DNA from 3 places in the Gracilibacillus sp. JCM 18860 genome. Region 3 is predicted to be linked to each of the others. Evidence: riboswitches for the same ligand, from Rfam matches in the RefSeq annotation. Region 3 holds a riboswitch; each other region holds the start of a gene.

Region 1 (7,575 bases), 1.5 Mb from region 3:
ACCGAATAATGATAAAGCATTACGTTTGAAATCAATGCTTGAGGAAGCTCTTCAACCACTAACGGATAAGATTGGTTTATTGGAGCAGGAAGTAAAAGAGCTGCGAAAAGAACAAGCGGAACTCAAGCAAATTATCCATCAAAGATAAAATTAGGAGTCTATTCAGGGGATGGATAGACTCCTTTTTCATCTGGCCAACCTTTTCATAACCAAAATAAGAAAGGCTTGAAATAATAAGCTATTCATATTAAAATAGTAGCAACTTAAGTCGAAGCGGAGGTGGATAGAGGTGTTGAATGATACTGTTTTTGTGCACGGATTTTGGACTGAATTCCTATATTTTTGCCGTGCAAAATTTGCTGTTTTAGTTGTTAACGGGATACGTATGTCCTTTTTTAACAACTAAATAGTAACAAAAACAGTGAAAACATCTCTTACCCACATTATATATAGATGACGCTAGGGAGTGGTCTTTTTCGTGCTCTCTTTTAAATTAATGCGTCGTCAATGCTTTTAAAAAGCCATGGGATGTCCTATGGCTTTTTTTGTTGGGAAAATAGGAACAGGAGGATAGACATCGTGATTGCATGTAGTATCAATCAAGTGACGAAGATGTATGGCGGTCATATGATTTTTGAAAATATATCATTGGAATTAAATGAAAAGGAAAGAGTAGGGCTGGTTGGGCCGAACGGTAGTGGAAAATCAACCCTTCTAAAATTACTGGCAGGCGAGGAACTACCAAACCAAGGACAAATCCATTGGAAAAAAGGATCACGAATTGGCTACCTTGCTCAATTTTCTATGTTTCAACCAGATATATCTGTAAGGGAAGCTTTACGGACAGCTTTTTCTGAATTGATTGAATTAGAAAAGAAGATAGGGAACTTAGAAAAAAGTATGAGTCAAGAAATGGATGAGAAAGATTTACAGAAGCTTGTCGAGCAATATGGAGTATTTCAAGACCAATATTTATCCAAAGGAGGGTACGCCATCGATAGTGAAATCGATAAAGTGGCAAAAGGGTTAAATATTGAGGGAATATTAGATCAGACGGTAGGGGCACTTAGTGGTGGCGAGAAAACAAAGGCTGGGTTGGCCTATATATTATTAAAAGAATCAGATTTATTGTTATTGGATGAACCTACTAATCATTTAGATGTTTCAGCGATAGAATGGCTTGGAAATTATATAAAGAATTTCACTGGAACCGTGGTGATTGTATCCCATGATCGGTATTTTTTAGATGAAACGGTGAATAGAATTGTCCATGTCGAGAATGGCGACCTAGATAACTTTGACACCAATTATTCTGATTATGTAACGGAAAAAGAAGCTCGTTTACTTCGTGAATTTCATGCATATGAAGAACAGCAAAAGAAAAGGAAGAAAATGAAAGAAACGATAAAAAGACTAAGAGAATGGGCGAATAGGGCAAAACCTCCAAATGAAGGTCTCCATAAAAGAGCTAGAAATATGGAAAAAGCATTAGAAAGAATGGAAAAATTGGATCGCCCTGTGTTAAATCGGAAGAAAATGAACTTGAAAATCGATGCAGGAAGTAGAAGTGGTAAGGATGTGATACAGCTGAAGGCAGTTTCGAAAGCATTTTTTGATAACCAGCTTTTTCAAGATGTCAATCTCCATGTTCAGTATCAACAAAGAACCGCAATCGTCGGAAATAATGGAACAGGAAAAACTACGTTATTAAAGTTAATCTTAGGACATCTTAAAGCAGACAAAGGAGAGGTAAAGATCGGGAGTAATGTGAAGATTGGCTACCTGTCACAGCATACTTTTTCTAAAGTGGTAGACAGAACGGCAATCGATGTCTTTCGTGACGAAGTGAAAGTAACAGAAGCGGAGGCAAGACAGATATTAGCAAAATTTCTATTCTACGGCTACAGTGTATTTAAAAAGGTTTCCCAGCTAAGTGGTGGAGAAAAAATGAGGTTGAGATTGGCCCAGCTTATGTATCAGGATACCAATTTATTGATCTTAGATGAGCCTACGAACCATTTAGATATAGATTCATTGGAAGTATTAGAGGAAACGCTTGAACAATACGAAGGCACCATTCTTGCAATATCCCATGATCGTTACTTTCTAAATAAATTATTTGATAGGATTTTCTGGATCGAAGATGGGCGTGTACATGTATGGGAAGGAAACTATGACTGGGCTAAGCAAAAAATGAGTGAGAAAAGAACTTAGCAAAAATAAATGCCGCATGAGTAAAGACTTCATGCGGCTAAATTTACTGTTTAACTTTTCTACGAGGGAATCCAAACAAAATGGCAGTAATTCCACAAATTCCAAGCAATACTGGATAAAAGGAATAAGGCATAATACTTATAGGTGATATCGAAGCAAGTCCTGCCACTGCCAGCATTTGGCCACCATATGGTACGATCCCTTGCCAACAAGCGGCGAAGATATCAAGAATACTTGCCGATTTTCTTGGGTCAACATTATACTTGCTTGCAATATCTTTTGCTAACGGCCCCGTCATTATAATGGAAATCGTGTTATTGGCAGTACTAATATCTGCTACACTAACAAGCCCAGCGATACCAAATTCAGCCCCTTTTTTCGATTTGATCTTGTTAGAAACTACATGAAGTAAATAATCTATCCCTCCATTGTATTGAATAATTCCGATTATTCCTCCGATAAACAATGCTACAATTGCAATATCCTCCATATTCAATACGCCTTGTGATGCAGCCTGGAGCAGAGTTGTACCAGTGTAGGAACCATCTATGATACCAATCGCACCAGCAAGGATAATCCCACCGATTAACACAATTACCACATTCACTCCTAAGATGGCTACGATTAATACAGCAAGATAAGGTATAACTTTCACAAGATTATAAGAATAGTCCTCCAATTGATTGATATGACTTCCTGAAGTAATGAACCATAATATAAGTGCAGTAATCAATGCGCCGGGAAGAACGATAAAAAAGTTTGTTTTAAACTTATCGCTCATCGAAGTGTTTTGGGTTCGTGCGGAAGCGATCGTAGTATCCGAAATCATCGATAGATTATCACCAAACATAGCCCCACCAATCACAGTAGCCATTGCTAATGCCATAGGAATATCCGTTTGATCAGCAATACCAATTCCAATAGGAGTAAGTGCGACGACAGTTCCCATCGATGTCCCCATTGTAATGGAGATAAAACAACCAATTAAAAATAATCCTACCATTAAAAGGTTTGCAGGTAGGAGGGAAAGCCCAAGGTTCACGGTCGCATCAACTGCGCCCATACCTTTTGCTACTTCCGAAAAGGCACCTGCAAGCACAAAAATGATGCACATTAGCATAATATTTTCATGCCCAGCCCCCTTTGTGAAGATTTCAATTTTTTTAGCTAGTTTTACTTTGCGATTCATGAAAATGGCAACAGCTGCCGCAATAATGACCGCCACATTCAGTGGCATATTAGAAAAATCCTTTGTCAACACTCCTGTGCCGATAAATAACAATATAAATATGAGTAAGGGGAATAATGCCGAGGCCTTCCCTTTAGTCTGTTGAGTCATGTTGTATTCCTCCTGTTTATATAGGTTAATGCATGGTCATGCCACCAGTTATGTTAATTGCTTGTCCTGTCATGTAATTCGAATATTTTGAGGCTAAAAAGACCACCACATATGCGACATCTTCAGGAGTTCCTGTTCTTCCAAGTGGCACCTGTGAAAAGTCCTCTTCTCTAATTGCTTCTTCATTCAAACCCCTCAAATTACCACCAATCACTCGTTCTTTACGTTTCATGTCCGTTTCAATAATACCAGGACAGACGGCATTTACATTAATTTGGTCTTGCGCAAGCTCGAGAGCCATCACTTTAGTAAGCCCAATGACTGCATGCTTAGAGGCAACATAGCTCCCCATTAGGCGATAGCCGTTTTTTCCAGCCTGTGAAGCAATATTGATAATTTTACCTCCAAAGCCTTGATCCTTCAGTTTATTCGCAACGACTTGGCTACATAATTGCACACCTTTAGCATTTATATCCATTGTTTTATCCCAATCTTCTTCTTTTATCTTCGTAAAGTAATCCATTGTCGAAATGCCAGCATTGTTCACTAGGATATCTATTTTTCCAAAATGATGAATAACCTGTTTTATCATATTATGGACATCATTTTTGTTAGAGACATCTGCCTGGAAATAGAATAAATTTTCATCATCTGTCTGCTTGGTTTCTTGAATATCAATAGCGGCAACCTTTGCGTTAGATGATAAAAGAGCCTGAACAATAGACTTTCCAATACCGTTTGCTCCACCTGTAACGATGGCGACCTTTCCAGATAAATCAACTTTGAGCATAGAATAACCTCTTTTCTATAATAAAAAACCCTCTTCAAAAGTAAGAAGAGGGTGAAGTAAGATGAATGTCTCTTCTTATCTGTTAGCTATTTGCTACTGGAATTGGCACATTACTCTTAAGAGTTGTTGCCGAGGATTCATAGGGCCAGTCCCTCCCCCTCTCTAGATAAGAACATATAGGAAAGTTAATGCTCTTTAGTTTACAACTAGAAACAAGTTATAGTCAAGTGTTTCACTAGGAATTACACCTGTAAAATTTGCCATTCTTTCGTTAATCATTCTCTCTGCTACTAAATGATGGGAAAAATATTGAATGAATGACAATTTAATGGTAGGTTATAAGAGTGATATAATATATTATTTTAAGAGGTGATGGAATGGAGAAGCATAACACCGAAGATTTACAACAAACGGAAGTAGCAGAGGAACAGGAAACAGAAAAGGAACGATTTGTTTCAAATGAGGAGAAAAAAGAGAACAATTCCTCCATAAATTTTGATTTTGGAGAAAGTGTAAAAGAGACAAAGGGTATTCTGAAGGATGCGATTTTAAGACCACATGCTATCGTGAGCTCTACTCGAACAATCCGTATGGAAACGAGTGCACTAATTTTATTATCATTATCATTATTGATAGGTATTTGTTATTTTCTTTTCTATAAATTTGGATTTGAGGGAATGCTCAGCTTATTTGCAGATGTGGGCGTAATGTTTATCATAACGAGCATCTTATCTTGGATGATTACCTTTGCAATCGGCTATTTTTCTCTTTACTTACTTTTAATGTATTTCGGAGATCGTAAAATGGATCATAAAGAATTGTTAACGAAATATGCGATTGTGAATATTCCTTTTACATTAGTTTTTTGTTTAGTGATTTTATTTTTCGGATTTTTAATGGTAGATTTGTTTGTCGTTACATATGTTTTTGCCTTAATGCTATATGGGGTAATTCATATTTATCTTTACCTTGTACATATGAGAAAACCGAAATTTGATTTGTACTGGACAATTGCGGGCTACCTATTAGTCTTAATTGTTGCTACACATTTATTGAATGGAATTGATTTTTCAGCATTTTAAAAAGCAGGAGTACACCTCTTGCTTTTTTATTGTTTAGCTAACTCTGTCACTATTAGCAAGATACAAGAAATTTCTCCTCGGAATATATGTTAAGCTAAAGATAAAGTTTTGTTTGAAAGGTGGAGGATAATGGGCAAAGTTGTTTTAGATATCTCGATGTCTCTGGATGGTTATATTAGTGGTCAAAATGATAGTCAGATCCAGCCATTAGGTGATGGTGGAGAGTTTATTCAAAATTGGTTATTTGATGGTAATGAATCAAGCAGTTATAACGATTTTTTCAAGCTTTCTAGTACAAATAAAAAAGTTTTCGACAATACGGTAGCTAATACAGGCGCGATGATAGTTGGGAGGAGAACCTTCGATATTGTAAAAGGATGGGGTGGAAGTCATCCAATTCAAGGTATTCCTATCTTTGTTGTAACACATCAAAAACCAGATAGTTATATAGAAGAGAATACAACGTTCACCTTCGTTACAGATGGGATAAAAAGTGCAGTTGAGCAAGCGAAGAAAGCAGCGCAGGATAAAAATATTAGTATCGGGACCGCACATATTGCACAGCAATGTATTCAAGAAGGTCTATTGGATGAAATGCTACTACATGTATCGCCAGTTCTGCTTGGTGGAGGAATTCGCTTATTTGAGCAAAATAGCAAAGTAAAGCTTAAAAATATAGAAACGATTGCTGCTGATAATGTGACTCATCTAAAATACAGTCTCTTGTATTAATTTGAACTGCCCCCTGTCAAGTAGACAGGTAAATAAACAAAATATTTTGTGCCATGTATGGTTTCCATGCATGGCTTTTTTATGCTGGAATTCTTAACCCCATCTTCAACGTCACGCGCTTTGTATTATAAAATTCAATATAAGCCTCAATATCTTTTTCTAATTCCTCAAATGTGTTATAAGTGGTTAGTCGATACATCTCTTCCTTGATGATCCCCCAAAAGTTTTCCATCGGACCGTTATCAATGCATTTACCAACACGCGACATGCTTTGGGTAATCTAGTGTTCTTCCACAAAACGTTTAAATCCATGGGACGTATATTGAAAGCCGCGATCACTATGAAATAATGTTTTCGCTGGTATAATGGTATCTTTAATCTGAGTAATCGTATCTCGTACTAAGGCATTGTTATTATGTCGGGATAATTTATAGGCTACAATTTTATTTTCACCATAATCTAAGACGGCACTTAAATAAGCTTTCGAATGAACTCCGTACTTAAATTCAGTGACATCTGTTAATAAGACCTCCATCGCGTTATACTCTGCTTGAAATTCTCTATTTAGGACATTTTCAGCCACGTGTTGCGGTTTATGTGGTCTATAGTTGTAACGTTTCCGACGGATAACGGCTTTTAAGCCTACTAAGCGCATCAAGCGGTACACACATTTATGATTCACTTGAGCGTTAAGGAAGTGGTTGAGATAGATCGTGATTCGACGATAACCATAAATCCCTTTATGTTCGTCATATATCTTTTGAATGCAAGCGCTCAAGTGTCTTAAGCGCTTCTCTGTTTTTGTTGGTTTCCGATGGAACCACTTATAATAACCCGAGCGACTCACACCTAATGCTTCACAAAGTATGGTTATTTTGAATCCCTTTTTTTCGAGTTTTTTAATGGTTTGGTATTCGGCCTCATGCCGCGTTTGCGTAACATCAACTCTCTTTCCTCTTCTTCTAACTTTTTTAACGCAGTATTCTCTGTTTCAAGGTACTCATTTCGTGCTTTTAATGCCTCAATTTCCGTTCGTAACTTTTCTTCATCTGTTTGGATCTTGTCTGGCTTTCCGCGACCTCGTCCATCTACCAGCCCGTCAGGGCCATGCTCTTTGTACTTTTGAACCCATGAATAAACATTATTATAAGAAACTTGATATTTTTTAGCTGTTTCCTTATACAATAAACCAGTATTTAAACAATCTTTGACGATTTCAATTCTCTCTTCTTGTGTCGTTTTTCGACTCTTCATCGTATACACCTCGGGTTTGGGAGAATAACTCCGATTCTTTTCCCCTCTAGTATACTTGATGATCCAACTTCTTACAGTATCAGGATTTGGAATATTATATTTCCGAGCTAATTGTTTAAAGGGTATACATTCTACGAGGTACTCGTTAATAACGGACTGTTTAA
Region 2 (7,575 bases), 890 kb from region 3:
ATCTGAAAACAGATTACTAGCAACCTCCTTCTTTCTATTTTATACTATTTAGGAAAGCGCTTAAAATATAACAAGGAGTGATCGATATGCAATACCGCCGTTTAGGAAATACTGGATTAAAAGTAAGTGAAATTAGTCTAGGAAGCTGGCTTACATATGGAGGGTATGTTGAAGAAGAGAAAGCAATCGCCTCTATTGATAAAGCCTATGAGCTTGGCATTAACTTTTTTGATACAGCAAATGTCTATATGCGAGGGGATGCAGAAAAGGTCGTCGGTAAAGCATTAAGAAAATACCCGAGGAGCTCCTATGTGCTTGCGACAAAAGTTTTCGGAAAAATGGGAGATGGTCCAAACGACCACGGCTTATCGAGAAAACACATCGTAGAACAATGTGACGCGAGCTTAAAGCGACTTGGACTTGACTATATCGATATCTACTATTGTCACAGATACCACCAAGACACCCCTTTAGAGGAAACATTACGAGCGCTTGATGATTTAATTAGACAGGGAAAAGTTTTATATATCGGTGTTAGTGAATGGTCGGCAGAGCAAATGACAGAAGCTATTCATCTAGCTGACAAAAAATTGCTTGATCGTATTGTCGTCAATCAACCGAATTACAGTATGCTTCAACGCTACATCGAAAAAGAAGTGATCCCTGTAGGTAAAAAGCATGGAATTGGACAGGTTGTCTTCTCTCCACTTGCACAGGGTGTACTAACTGGTAAATATAAAAAAGGACAAGCAATTCCTGAAAACAGTCGGGCAGCTCAAAAGGATATGAATCTATCACGTATTCTAACGGAAGACAATCTAGAAAAAGTAGAAAAATTGAAGGCCATTGCTGCAAATGAAAACCTATCCCTTGCTCAATTAGCCATTGCGTGGATCCTACGTCAAGAAAATGTAGCGAGCGCACTTGTGGGAGCAAGTCGTCCAGAACAAATCGAAGAAAATGCAAAGGCATCTGGCATCACACTTTCCCAAGAGACATTAGCTAAAACAGAGGAAATTCTCAGTTAAGGTGATAAAATGGGCGGTCTAGCTGCCCATTTTCGTCCCATCTATTGGACTATTTGCATATATATAAAAATATATATTAACAATTTTTACAAAAAATCATGTTGACATTTCCTGTTATTCGGTTTATCATTACATTAAATATTCATAAAAGGAATTCTTATCCAGAGAGGTGGAGGGGCAGGCCCAGTGAATCCTCGGCAACAGGTTCTTACAAATGAACACTGTGCCAAATCCTGCGGGACAGCTTTAGGTTGTATCCCGAAAGATAAGAAGTGTAGATTGATTACAAGACTTCTTATCTGAACAGATAAGAAGTTTTTTTGATGAGAAAGACGATTAAAAGGAGGAGAAATATGTCAGAACAAGCAATTACCTATGCTCATTATGAAGAAAGTTTTTGGAATGAGTTCACGCCTGGTGAAGATGACCCGACAAAAGGGGCTGAGCAAATCATTAATTGGGCTTACAAAAGCTATGGAGACTCACTCGTTTATGCTTGTAGCTTTGGGGCAGAAAGTATGGTCCTAATAGACTTAATTGCTAGAGTGAAGCCAGATGCTTCATTAGTTTTTCTCGACACAGGCTTACATTTTCAAGAAACCTATGATCTGATTGATGAAGTGAAAAACAAATATCCTTCCTTACAAATAACGATGAAGCAACCTGAATTAACAGTAGAGGAGCAAGCAGAAAAACATGGATCCGCTCTTTGGAAGAGAAATCCTGATCAATGCTGCTACCTTCGAAAAGTAAAACCATTAGAGGAGGTTCTGAGCGGAGCTGTTGCTTGGATATCCGGACTTAGAAGAGAGCAATCCCTAAGTCGTGCGAAGACTCAATTTGTTAACAAGGATGAAAGATTCCAATCTGTTAAAATATGTCCCCTTATCTATTGGACCTGGGATGATGTTTGGGACTACATCAAAAAACACAACCTCCCATACAACGCTTTACATGATCAGAACTTTCCAAGCATTGGATGTATACCTTGTACCTCCCCTGTCACTAATTCAGACGATGAGCGTGCTGGTAGGTGGAGTTCTTTTAACAAAACAGAATGTGGTTTACACACTACAACGACACCATAGAAAATAGATGGTTAAATTTTTATGTCTATAACTAAGTAAAACTATCGGAATAATGAAAATCAAATAATATTCCCATAACATAATATAATGGAGAGGTGATCTTATTGGCCTTACAAGTGGTTAACAGCCCATTTGATGAACGACAAACAGAAATTTTAAATCAATTATTGCCAACCTTAAACGATGCACAGAAAAATTGGCTTGCCGGCTACCTTGCTGCATCTCAATCAGCAGCACCACCTGAAACGACGAAGCAAGTGACTAAAACGAGCGAGACAGCAACAAGAACCATTACTATCTTATATGGATCAGAAACAGGGAACAGTCAAACAATTGCCGAACAGTTGAATGATCAATTAAAGGCATCGGATCGAAAAACCGTGATTTCAAGCATGGATGATTTTAAGGCAAAGAAATTAAAAGAAGTGGAGGATCTCTTAATTGTTACCGCGACACACGGTGAAGGAGATCCACCAGATAATGCGATACAATTCCATGAGTTTTTATTAGGAAGAAAAGCACCTAAGTTAGATAGTGTAAGATTCTCTGTCCTCTCTTTAGGGGATGAATCCTATGAGCATTTCTGCCAAACAGGGAAGGATTTTGACAAACGTTTAGAGGAATTAGGTGCTACACGTATTCACCCACGCGTGGATTGTGATGTCGATTATGAAGAATTAGCCGAGGAATGGATGAATGGTGTATTAAAAGTATTAAACGAGGACAGCCAAACTCAGGCTTCAGAGCAGCAGGTCCCCTCCTCCCCTGCAGAAGCACCAATATACTCCAAGAGTAATCCATACCCAGCAGAGGTCCTAGAAAATATAGACCTAAGTGGAAGAGGCTCGAACAAGGAAACGAGACATATTGAATTGTCATTAGAAAACTCTAACCTAAGCTATGAACCAGGCGATTGTCTAGCTATCTATCCAAAGAACAATCCCGAGCTTGTTCAGGCAGTCATCAATAAACTAGATTGGAATGCAGAACAAACGATACCTATAAACAAGCAAGGGGAAATTCGCTCGATCCAAGAGGCATTAACCTCTATCTTTGAAATTACAAAACTAACAAAAGGAATGCTCGAAAAAGCTGCAGGATTTTTTGATAATGAAAAGCTTACCAAGCTAATAGAGGATAGTGACAAGATGAGGGAATATATACATGGCAGGGACTTACTAGATCTAATCCTTGATTTCACACCGAGCAATTTGGACCCTGCCTCCCTTATGCACTGGTTAAGGAAAATTCCTGCAAGACAATATTCGATCTCAAGCAGTTATAAGGCAAATCCTGATGAAGTTCACTTAACGATTGCTACGGTTCGCTACCACACCCATGGACGTGATCGTCATGGCGTGTGCTCAGGCGAGATTGCAGAGAGAATTCAACCTGGTGATCAATTGAATGTATATGTTCATCGAAATCCGAATTTTAAGTTTCCTTTTGATGATAGCACACCTGTTATTATGATTGGTCCAGGAACAGGAGTTGCTCCATTCAGAGGATATATAGAGGAACGAGAAGAGCTTGAATTAAAGGGGAAAACCTGGCTATTCTTTGGTGATCAACACTTCCGATCAGACTTTTTATACCAGGTCGATTGGCAAAATTGGCTAAAGAATGGCTATCTAAGCAGGATGGATGTTGCATTTTCAAGAGATTCTGCTGAAAAGATATATGTGCAGCATCGAATGCTAGAAAAAGCAAAAGAATTATTTTCCTGGCTGGAACAAGGTGCACATATATATGTTTGCGGAGACGAAAAGCGAATGGCAAAGGATGTGCATCAAACACTCCTAACCATTATTGAACAAGAAGGAAAGCTTAGCTCTACAGAGGCAGAAGCCTTTTTGAATCAATTAAAGCAAGAAAAAAGATACCAACGTGATGTCTATTAACACAGAGGAATCAGGAGTCTAATAAGAAATAGGGAGAGGAGAAGTTTTATGGCAAATCAAGATCAAAAGAAGCTTGATCCAATAGAAAAATTAAAAGAAGATAGTCGATTCCTAAGAGGGACAATAAAAGAAGGCTTAGAAGACCCACTAACTGCCGCTATTTCCGATGATGATACAAAGCTTTTAAAATTCCACGGGAGCTATCAGCAGGATGATCGAGATGTAAGAGATGAAAGAAGAAAACAAAAATTAGAGCCTGCCTATCAATTTATGCTTCGTGTGGCTATTCCTGGGGGTGTCGCTACACCAAAACAATGGCTGGCAGTCGATGATCTTGCCCAAAGATATGGGGATCATTCGATTAAATTAACCACGAGACAGGCATTCCAGCTCCATGGTATTTTGAAATGGAATCTAAAGGACACGATTAAAACCATTAATGAAGAGCTAATGACGACCATTGCAGCCTGTGGTGATGTCAACCGTAATGTGATGTGTAATCCGAACCCATACCAGTCGGAGGTTCATGAACAAATACAAAACTGGGCTCAACGTATTAGTGACTACCTTTCACCTAAAACGGGTGCCTATCATGAGATATGGCTAGATAATGAGAAAATCATCGATTCCAAACAAGAGGAAGAACCGATCTATGGCAAAACCTATCTACCACGAAAATTTAAAATCGGAATTGCCGCACCTCCTTCCAATGATATTGATGTCTTTTCACAGGATCTTGGACTCATTGCGATTATTGAGAACAATGAAGTGATCGGCTTTAACATTACGGTAGGTGGTGGAATGGGCTCTACCCATGGCAATACAAATACTTACCCACAATTAGGAAGAATTGCTGGCTATTGCGCAAAAGAGAATGTAATTGATGTAGCTGAAAAGGTCGTAACAATCCAACGAGATTATGGTAATCGAAGCGACCGTAAAAATGCCCGATTTAAATATACGATTGATCGCTATGGCTTGGATTGGTTTAAAGAAGAACTCACTAATCGCCTCGGATACGAGCTAGAAGAAGCGAAGCCCTATCACTTTGACCATAATGGAGATCGTTATGGCTGGGTAAAAGGGAAAAACAGATGGCATCTTACCTTATTTATTGAGAATGGGCGTGTGAAGGATACAGAGGATTATAAGTTAATGACAGGACTGCGTGAGATTGCCAATATTCATACCGGAGACTTCCGCCTTACACCAAATCAAAATTTAGTTATTGCCAATGTTACCGCAAAGAAAAAGCAAAAAATTCAGGAAATCATCGATGCTTATGGCCTAACAGAGGGAAAGCAATATTCAGGGCTGCGGAAAAATTCGATTGCATGTGTGGCGCTTCCCACTTGTGGCCTAGCAATGGCAGAATCTGAGCGCTACCTCCCTTCTTTAATCGACAAGATTGAAGATATTTTGGAGAAAGAAGGCTTAAAAGAGCAAGAAATCGTAATCCGTATGTCCGGCTGTCCAAACGGATGCGCAAGGCCAGCGCTCGCAGAGATTGCCTTCATCGGCAAAGCACCAGGTAAGTATAATCTTTATTTAGGTGGAAGCTTTATTGGGGACAGACTAAACCAATTATATAAGGAAAATATCGCAGAAGCAGAAATACTAGCAACCCTCCAAGAATTATTTAGAGAATATGCTACAGAAAAGGAAGAAGATGAGTATTTCGGTGACTTCGTTATTCGTAAAGGCTATGTCGATGCTGTTTATGATGGACGAAACTTCCACAAAGAAAAGAAAGGAGTCTTATAATGACCGTATTAAAAGAAGAAGCAAAGCAAACAATAGCCGCTCACGGCGGGAAATTAGTTAACAGAGAACTAAAAGGGGCGGAACGAGAAAAAGCAATAGAAAGAGCGCAAGATTATCCATCACTTACTATCAATAAATGGGGCGTATCTGATTTAGAATTAATTTCGATTGGTGGCTTTAGTCCACTCACGGGCTTTTTGGGAGAGAATGATTATCTCGAGGTCGTAGACAATTTACACCTTGCTGATGGTACTGTCTGGAGTATTCCGATTACACTTGCCGTTACAGAAGAAGAGGTCGATAAACTAACGATTGGAAAGCCTGTTGCCCTATATGGTGAAGACGGTGTATTATACGGTATTCTCGATTTGGAGGAAGCCTATCGCTATGACAAAAAGAAAGAAGCTCAAAATGTTTATGGTACAACAGATGATTCCCATCCTGGCGTCAAAAAGCTTTATGAAAAAGGCGACATTTACTTAGCTGGGCCGATTCATTTAGTGAATCGGCCAGAGCACGAAGGATTTGAGGACTTTTATTTAGATCCTATTGAAACTCGCCAGCTCTTCCAGGATCTTGGCTGGAAAACAGTTGTCGGCTTCCAAACGAGAAATCCTGTTCACCGTGCGCATGAATATATTCAAAAATGTGCATTGGAGTCTGTCGATGGTCTTTTGTTAAATCCATTAGTGGGGGAGACAAAGGCTGATGATATCCCTGCAGATATTCGAATGGAAAGCTATCAAGCGATATTAAAACACTATTACCCTAAGAATCGTACGAGACTAGTTATTTATCCAGCAGCTATGCGTTATGCTGGTCCAAGAGAAGCGATTTTACATGCTACTGTTCGTAAAAATTATGGCTGTACGCACTTCATCGTCGGGCGTGATCATGCAGGAGTTGGTGATTTCTACGGAACCTATGAGGCACAAGAGTTAATTGCTCAATATGAGGAAGAATTAGGTATTCACATTTTCAAATTTGAGCATGCCTTCTTCTGTACAAAATGTGAGAACATGGCCACCCAAAAAACCTGTCCTCATAATAAAGAAGATCATGTTCATCTAAGTGGTACAAAGGTAAGAGAAAAGCTACGTAATGGTGAGCCTCTACCTCGACAATTCTCTCGTCCTGAGGTAGCAGAAATATTAATTAAAGGGCTGCAGAGAGGGGCTAAAGCATGACAAAGGCAACCAATATTGTGTGGCATGAATCGGCGATTACGAAAGAGGATCGCTTAAAGCTAAATGACCACCAAAGTCCAGTGCTTTGGTTTACAGGTCTATCTGGATCAGGAAAATCAACGATCACTGTAGCGTTAGAAAAGGCACTATATGAAAAGGGAATTCGCACATACCGCTTGGATGGTGACAACATTCGTCATGGGTTAAATAATAACCTAGGGTTTAGTCCAGAAGATCGCAAAGAGAATATCCGTCGTATCGGAGAGGTCTCCAAATTAATGAGTGATGCAGGTCTGATTACACTAACCGCCTTTATTTCTCCTTATCGAGAAGATCGAGATAATGTGCGACAACTATTAGCTAAAGGAGATTTTATCGAGGTCTATATCAAATGCAGCTTAGAAAGCTGTGAAGCTAGAGACCCTAAAGGGCTTTACCAAAAAGCGCGTTCAGGTGAAATTAAACAGTTTACTGGTATCGATGCACCTTATGAAGAGCCCTTGCATCCAGAGCTAGTCGTGAATACAGAACAAAACTCCATTGAGGAGTCGGTAGATATAATCCTTGCATATTTACGAACCAATCAATATATCTAAGCTGAATCGGT
Region 3 (7,575 bases):
TTCCACTACCTCTGCTTCCTTTAAGGATATTTTCATTAAGTCACCTTCCACCATAATTTCCTCATTTTTTACATATTTTGTCCATAGCTAATTCTATCGTAATCATATAGAATAAAAAATGAAAATTCAATTAACGAGGATTTTTCACCATAGTACGAAGTATATAAAAGTAGCAAATGGGAGGGATAGACATTGCGGAAATGGTTAGTAATGCTGTTTCTTCTATTAATTGCGTCCTTCAGTTTTATTGGATATAGTACGTTAACACAATCTGATGATAGTGAAACAATTGAAATGGAGCATAAATAGAAGAAATGAATCTATAATGAGGCTTTTCAAGACACTAAAAGCTTTGATAACAACAAATTTGGTACAGTGTTAAATAGAAACACTGTACCAAAACTAAATATCTATTTCATTATCTTTTTAAATCTACTAAATCTGCAACTTTGATTGCTTGCCCTGTTTGTAAGGACTTGTTTCCTGCAATTCCTGTAAGAATCGAAATCGCGCCATCAATGTGAGAAGCTGCTCGGTTGAATTCGTCTTCTTTTGGCACCCCAAACAAATCATTTAATAATTCTGGGTCACCACCACCATGGCCACCTGCTTTTTCTTCTACTTCTACAACATATGGTTCACCGAACATTGGGATAACACGTAACACTTTTTCCTTTAGCTTACCTTCATCCCCTTTTTCTCCACCAGAATTAATGTAAGATTGTTCACGAACCTGCACTTCAATTCGCCCTTTAGAACCATTAAAGGCAATTTGGAATCCTTCCCAAGGCAAGTAAGCATTAAGTGAATAGGTTAAAATAGCTTTATTTTTATAGGTTACGACAACCCCAAGTGTATCCTCAATACTTATTCCATCACCAAAAACACTCTGGTCTCTTTGATAGCCGTCTTCTTTTTCCGCATCTAAATACATCGATTTTAGATGTTCATTAGCTTCTAAATCAATTGCAAATGGGTCACCCTTTGCATTTTCACTACCATGAGCCCTTTGATAAAACTTTGTTACTCCTCTGCGTTCGGCATTCTCCTTCCCATAAAAGCGAAGACCACCAGTTGCATAGACCGTTTCCGGTTCTGTGTTCAACCAAAAATTCACTAGATCAAAATGATGGGTGGATTTATGAACAAGCAATCCTCCACTATTTCGTTTATCTCTATGCCAACGACGGAAATAATCTGCACCATGCTGTGTATTCAATGCCCATTCAAAATGCACCGAATTCACTTCTCCAATCACACCGTCACGAATGAGTTCACGAATCTTTGTGTTATGTGGTGCATAGCGATAATTAAAGGTTACGCGAACTTGTTGACCGGTTCGTTCAATTGTATCAATAATCGCTTGTGTCTTTTCTGCATCAACTGTCATTGGCTTTTCTGTAATAACATCACAGCCAAGCTCCATTGCGCGGATGATGTAGCGATGATGCGTTCGATCTACAGAAGTAACAATAACAATATCCGGCTTCTCCTTTTCAATCATTTCATCAAATTTATCAGACGTATATGTGTTAATCTTCTCCAAGCCATACTTATCCTCTAAAAGCTTGTTTGCATAATTAAGACGAATTTGATTGGAATCACAAAAGGCAATTAGAGAGCTAGTCTCTTGAAAATCTCGTACCAATGCTCCATAGAAGAATTCCGCTCGACCACCAGTTCCAACTAATACATACTTCTTCTTCATTAGTAAACACTCCCATTTTGTGTAATCGGTTGCAAAAATACTAAATAACAACGTTGTTAAGATTATAATTCATTTATAGAAAAATAGCAATCCCTAATCTTTGAAATTGTTTATCTATTTTTGAATATGTTTGTTTTTTAGCATTGATAAAAAATAAAAAACCCTCTCATCTACGAGAGGGTTGGTATTATCCAGCTTTTTTCCTATTCTAAAATAGTCACATCCACTTGTTTTCTACCCCAATCAAAGGCTTCATCCTTTGTCGGTACATGGACATCAATTCTATTGCCTTTAATCGCTCCACCTGTATCTCCAGCAATTGCTTCACCATAGCCTTCCACATGTACTCTTGTACCTAGTGGGATAACATCTGGATCAACCGCAACTACCTTCATATTAGGATTTTCTAGTAAATTAATACCTGTTGCTGTTGTTCCTGAACAACCATCACATTTTGCTGTATAGGCTGTTGCAGTAACAGTAATTGTTTTACCTTCTTCTTGTTTGTCTTGTTCAGTTGATAGCTGTTCAACTGGTGCTTGTTTAGATTCCTCTTTGGATGCTTCTTGCTTCTCCTCTGTTTCTACCTTTGGAACTACCGAAGCTTCTGGGGTGCTTTTTTCTGTTGATTTATTTTCTTTTGAAGTATTTACGTCTTTTAACGTAAGTTCTTCTCCAATTAAGATAAGGTCTGTCTCTAAGTTATTCCATTTTTGAATATCATCGACAGTAACTCCATATTCTACTGCGATTTCACTTAAAGAGTCCCCTTTTTTAACGTTATAAGTAATCTCGTTATCTATCTTTATAATTTGTTTCGGGATAATAATATCTGATTCTAAGTTATTAATCTCTTTTAATTTTGCAACAGATGTTTCGTTCTCTTTAGCAATTCCCCACAATGTATCTCCTTGTTGAACTTCATGTGTACTGGCTAATGCTGGATTTACCACTAAGAAACTTGCAGCGACGAACGCTGTGGTAATGAAAAACTTCTTCATCAATCGTTGCCTCCTTTTCTAGTTGACAAGCTACACTATAACATAGAGTTTTATCGCTTGTGGTTACAGCGAAATTAAGAGTCTGTAACAATCATTACGATATTACGTAAGCTTGTCATATTTGTCATTATGGGGCAACAATCTATTATTTTATACGTGGAAACGTAATATTTTCTCCTACTTTTTTACACAACTAGACTCCAAACCCAGTATTGATAGAGTTTGTAGAGTATTTGAAAACTCTGGTATATTCTAGAAAACTCTTACTTTTCCACAACTACTGAGAAATTATGATTACACTTCGCCTCTAGATAGTTTCGGTTTAATAGATCATTCGCAATTAGCTCTGTCATATCGATCGGAATATCTTTCACGATTTCTTTTCCTCGAAACATATCATAATTTCCTCCACCACTTGCTCGATAGTTATTCATGACCACCGAGTAAAACCGATCCATTTCTAGTGCTTTATTTTGAAAAAGCAATTTAGTTACCCGATTTCCAATTGGGTTCGCTATATTCAACTCATACTCAATTCCTTCCCACATATCATAATTATAGTGCTCTGGCTTCGGCTCTAAAAATAGTGAATTTACAGCTAACTCACCAGCTTCATTCAAGGTAAAATAGCTAGCATTCTTTTCTATTGCTTCTTTTATATCCTTTCCTCGCAATTTTAAAACCTTCAATGTATTTGGATATACATAATTTGAAACTATGTCTCGCATCGTAACATGCTTGGGAAACCCGGGTGATTGATTGTGAAAAAGGGCCGTGCATGATATGTCAACATCTGCTACTTTCATTTGCAATGTATTGATATATTCAATAAACGGGTGCTCCTCTATCCTTGCTTGAAACGGGTCTTTTATTTCCATATCACCTTTCACTTCCGTTATTGGCTGATCCAGCCATTCCTGTACGAGCTTCTCTTCTTCCTCGATTAGCGCAATAGTCGGTTGATTTGATCGAATATCGTCTTTCACATAATGAAGCTTTGGTTTAATACTTGTAACCTCTTTTTTATTATTAAAGGCAAGCTCAATTTCTCCTAAAGCCTTCCCATTACTGCCTGTTTGAATGATTGGAACCCCATTAATTGTTGTTGTTAAAAATCGATGCTGATGGCCGGTTATTAATAAATCGATACCTGTTATTTCTTCACACATTTGATACGCTTGATTTTCACCGGTTAAGGCTTCTGTCGCTTCCCCTGTTTCCGGGTCTCTTTCTACCCCTCCATGGTAGCTTACAACGAGTAGATCTGGCCTTTCTTCTTCTCTAACCTTTTTCACCCATTTATGCGCAGCCTCACAAGCATCTTCAAAGACTAAATCACGAATATGTGTTGGATCCTCCCAATGTGGTATAAAATGAGTGGTAATGCCTAAGAAGGTTATTTTTATACCATTAATTTCTTTTGTTACATATGGGGTACCAAAAAAAGGTTCTCCTGTGTGTTTGTCTAATATATTAGCAGCTAACCATGGGTAATTTGTTTTATTTACTACATTTTTGAGATACTCTATCCCGTAATTAAATTCATGATTTCCGAAAATCGCCATGTCATAATGTAAACTATTTCCTATTTTTATTAAAGGACTTCTTTTCGCTTCTTTATATGCAGCAAAATAATAAGTAAATGGGCTCCCTTGAATGAAATCTCCATTATCGACGAGAATTACTTCTTTTTCTGACCTTATTCTATCGATTAGGGAAGCTATCTTAGCTAGTCCCATATTTTTCTCTACTTCTTCTCGGTAATTAGTAGGATAAATATAACCATGGATATCACTCGTTACACAAATAGATATGGATGTCATTTTCTTTCTCCTTCTTCAGCAATTGTTGATCCCTATTATACCGAATAAATTGGGACGAAAGGAAAAAGTTTACACTTTCTTAACTTACATTTAACACTAGCTTTTCATTCATTTGATATATTAAAGATGTTCCAAATTGAGCAATGCTGCAAGGATTGCTTTCTCACAAAATGATAGCCCCTTTTTCTTGGTTGCCGATGATATCGCTTCATCGGCACTTTTTTTGCTTAGAAAGTGATGAATTATAACAGAAATAAAAAAACTTGGCTTTACGCCAAGTCGTTTAGTTTAGCTTTTTCATCAAAGATTATTAGTCTAATTCTGTTATTCTATCATTCACATTTATTCTAGGAATAGGGTTAACTTGTTTCGCTGGATAGCCGACTTGAAGTAAGCCAACTACTCGTTCATCATCCTTCAAGTCGATAAGTGCAGCTGTCTCCTCACAAAACGACAATTTACCAGTTTTCCAAAAAACACTTAATCCTTCCTCCCAAGCTAACAAACTGAAATTTTGAATAAGACAGCTAGCCGAAGCATAATCTTCTTCTCTCAGTTTTTCTTGAGGATGAAGCGTATTAATAACCATAATGATAAATGGAACGTTCATGATCTTTTGGTAGCCATTTTCGCCTATCTGCTCTAGCTCCTCACCAGAGGCATTCTTTGCTTTTTCTTTCGCTACCTCTCGATTGATTTCTGCTAATTTTTTCTTTGATTCGCCTGTTATAAATACAAAACGCCACGGCTCAGTCATTTTATGATTGGGCACCCAGACAGCTATACTTAATAAATCTTTCATTAGTTCCTTAGAAACAGGATTTTCTTTATAGTTTGAAATGGAGCGTCGCTCTTTTATAAGATTTTTTAAACTTGCCATCATCTAATCTCCTTTTTAATGAGAATCATTTTCAATGATACCATCATTCTTGTTATCAAACAAGTTGAATAACAATCTAGGAAAAAAATTCAATTTTTTATTAAAAATGACTTGAAAGTATTTTACTTATAATGTAATATAATGACAACAAAACTTCATAAAGCTTTACTCTTATCAAGAGAGGTGGAGGGACTGGCCCTGTGATACCTCAGCAACCGTCTTTATTAGACAAGGTGCTAATTCCAGCAAGCGCAACAACGCTTGAAAGATGAGGAACGTGAGATCTATTTATATAGAGTCTTCATCTTTCAAGGGATGAAGATTTTTTTGTTTTTCTGGGCCTTTTGTTCAAAAAACAGCAATTATAGTGGAGATTGCTTGTTTTTTATAAATGATTATGAAAAGAAAAGAGGTGAAAGAATGACATCATCACTCCTACAAGCTCTCAAAGAAAATATCCTCATAGCAGATGGTGCGATAGGTACTTTACTTTACGCACATGGGGTTGATCAATGCTTTGAAGCATATAATCTATCAAAACCAGAAGAGGTCCTCCAAGTTCATCAATCCTATATTGACGCTGGGGCAGATATCATCCAAACCAATACGTATGGAGCCAATTATATTAAGCTAGCAAGATTTGGCTTGGAGGAGGAAGTACACCAAATAAATACACGTGCTGTCCAATTAGCTAAACAAGCAGCAAAAAATGAAACATTTGTACTTGGGACGATTGGTGGAATTCGAGGAATTCAAAAGCTAGTCACATCCAAAAAAGACATCATAAGGAGCTTCAAGGAACAATTATTTAGCCTTCTATTAGAAGGTGTAGATGGCATCCTATTAGAAACTTATTATGACATCGACGAATTAACCGCTGTTCTAGAAATTGCAAGAAAAGAAACAGACCTCCCTATTATTACAAATGTATCGATGCATGAGCCTGGTATTTTAGAAAACGGTATGTCCTTAGCTGATGTATTAACACAGCTAGAAGTACTTGGTGCAGATGTCGTTGGGGTTAATTGTCGTTTAGGTCCACACCATATGATTGAGTCACTAGAAGCCGTACCATTACCTGAGCGAGCACACTTATCAGCATTTCCAAATGCTAGTCTACCAGCATATGAAAACGGCAAGCTTGTTTACAGCAAGCAAACAGATTATTTCAAACGATGTGCAAAGGAATTCCGAGATCAAGGAGTACGTCTTATCGGAGGGTGCTGTGGAACGACCCCAGAGCATATTAGGGCCTTAAAGGATGGTATTGAGGGACTAACACCTATTTTAGACAAAACCGTCCAGGTGAAAGAAGGACTGATCACACTCCCTTCTTCCCAAACTGTCCAGTCGAATCCGACATTGGTGGATAAAGCTAAGAAACAGCATACCGTTATTGTTGAATTAGATGCACCAAAGCATCTAGAAATTGATGAGTTTATTAAAGGGGCGAAAGCTCTGGAAGATGCAGGTGTGGATGCGATTACTTTAGCGGATAATTCACTTGCTACACCGCGAATCAGTAATTTAGCGATGGCTGTCAAAATGAAACAACTCCATCTAAATGTTACACCACTTATCCACCTCACATGTAGAGATCGCAACCTAATCGGCCTGCAAGCACACCTAATGGGGTTACATACACTGGGCTTCCATGAGATTTTAGCAATAACGGGTGATCCTACAAGAATTGGTGGATTTCCTGGTGCCTCATCCGTATTTGACGTAACTTCCTTTGAATTAACACGATTAATCAAGCAGTGTAATCAAGGGTTATCCTTCTCTGGTGCTTCCTTAAGAGAGAATACCGCCTTTCAAGTAGCTGCAGCCTTCAATCCAAATGTCGCAAACTTAGAAAAGGCTGTGAAAAGAATGCACAAAAAAATCGAGCACGGTGCAGATTATTTTTTAACACAACCAATTTTTAGTCACGAAAAAATCATTGCACTTGCTCGGGAAACCAAGCATATAGAAGCACCTATTTTTATCGGAATCATGCCACTCGTTTCCTATAAAAATGCTGAATTTTTACACCATGAAGTTCCAGGGATGAAGCTGTCTGATGAAGTAAGGGCAAGAATGCAAGCCCGATCTAATCGAGCAGATGCGATCCGTGAAGGAATAGAAATCGCAAAGGAATTAATTGATACAGCTATTTCCTAT

Evidence for each region. Region 3 has a riboswitch for S-adenosylmethionine ahead of ACZ5R4_RS15695 (bifunctional homocysteine S-methyltransferase/methylenetetrahydrofolate reductase). Riboswitches for the same ligand answer to the same signal wherever they lie in the genome.
Region 1: linked by a shared signal. The riboswitch ahead of ACZ5R4_RS08360 (SDR family NAD(P)-dependent oxidoreductase) and the one ahead of ACZ5R4_RS15695 (bifunctional homocysteine S-methyltransferase/methylenetetrahydrofolate reductase) in region 3 are both predicted to bind S-adenosylmethionine.
Region 2: linked by a shared signal. The riboswitch ahead of ACZ5R4_RS11095 (phosphoadenylyl-sulfate reductase) and the one ahead of ACZ5R4_RS15695 (bifunctional homocysteine S-methyltransferase/methylenetetrahydrofolate reductase) in region 3 are both predicted to bind S-adenosylmethionine.

What each region holds. Positions count from the first base shown of each region.
Region 1 is NZ_AP043868.1:1,614,819-1,622,393, reverse strand. Features, by position in the region: gene ACZ5R4_RS08380 (hypothetical protein) at 1-148, shown strand, start outside; gene ACZ5R4_RS08375 (RAxF-45 family protein) at 290-406, shown strand; gene abc-f (ribosomal protection-like ABC-F family protein) at 580-2,214, shown strand; gene ACZ5R4_RS08365 (Na+/H+ antiporter NhaC family protein) at 2,258-3,583, opposite strand; gene ACZ5R4_RS08360 (SDR family NAD(P)-dependent oxidoreductase) at 3,579-4,343, opposite strand; SAM riboswitch class I at 4,416-4,516, opposite strand; gene ACZ5R4_RS08355 (hypothetical protein) at 4,721-5,425, shown strand; gene ACZ5R4_RS08350 (dihydrofolate reductase family protein) at 5,555-6,157, shown strand; gene ACZ5R4_RS08345 (IS3 family transposase) at 6,237-6,425, opposite strand; partial or broken gene ACZ5R4_RS08340 (IS3 family transposase) at 6,438-7,070, opposite strand; gene ACZ5R4_RS08335 (helix-turn-helix domain-containing protein) at 7,028-7,411, opposite strand.
Region 2 is NZ_AP043868.1:2,208,106-2,215,680, forward strand. Features, by position in the region: gene ACZ5R4_RS11090 (aldo/keto reductase family protein) at 87-1,028, shown strand; SAM riboswitch class I at 1,183-1,300, shown strand; gene ACZ5R4_RS11095 (phosphoadenylyl-sulfate reductase) at 1,382-2,116, shown strand; gene ACZ5R4_RS11100 (assimilatory sulfite reductase (NADPH) flavoprotein subunit) at 2,221-4,017, shown strand; gene cysI (assimilatory sulfite reductase (NADPH) hemoprotein subunit) at 4,066-5,781, shown strand; gene sat (sulfate adenylyltransferase) at 5,781-6,968, shown strand; gene cysC (adenylyl-sulfate kinase) at 6,965-7,564, shown strand.
Region 3 is NZ_AP043868.1:3,096,745-3,104,319, reverse strand. Features, by position in the region: gene ACZ5R4_RS15720 (3-dehydroquinate synthase II domain-containing protein) at 1-54, opposite strand, end outside; gene ACZ5R4_RS15715 (Gfo/Idh/MocA family oxidoreductase) at 419-1,708, opposite strand; gene ACZ5R4_RS15710 (LysM peptidoglycan-binding domain-containing protein) at 1,912-2,709, opposite strand; gene ACZ5R4_RS15705 (bifunctional metallophosphatase/5'-nucleotidase) at 2,973-4,532, opposite strand; gene ACZ5R4_RS15700 (nitroreductase family protein) at 4,843-5,412, opposite strand; SAM riboswitch class I at 5,581-5,687, shown strand; gene ACZ5R4_RS15695 (bifunctional homocysteine S-methyltransferase/methylenetetrahydrofolate reductase) at 5,833-7,575, shown strand, end outside.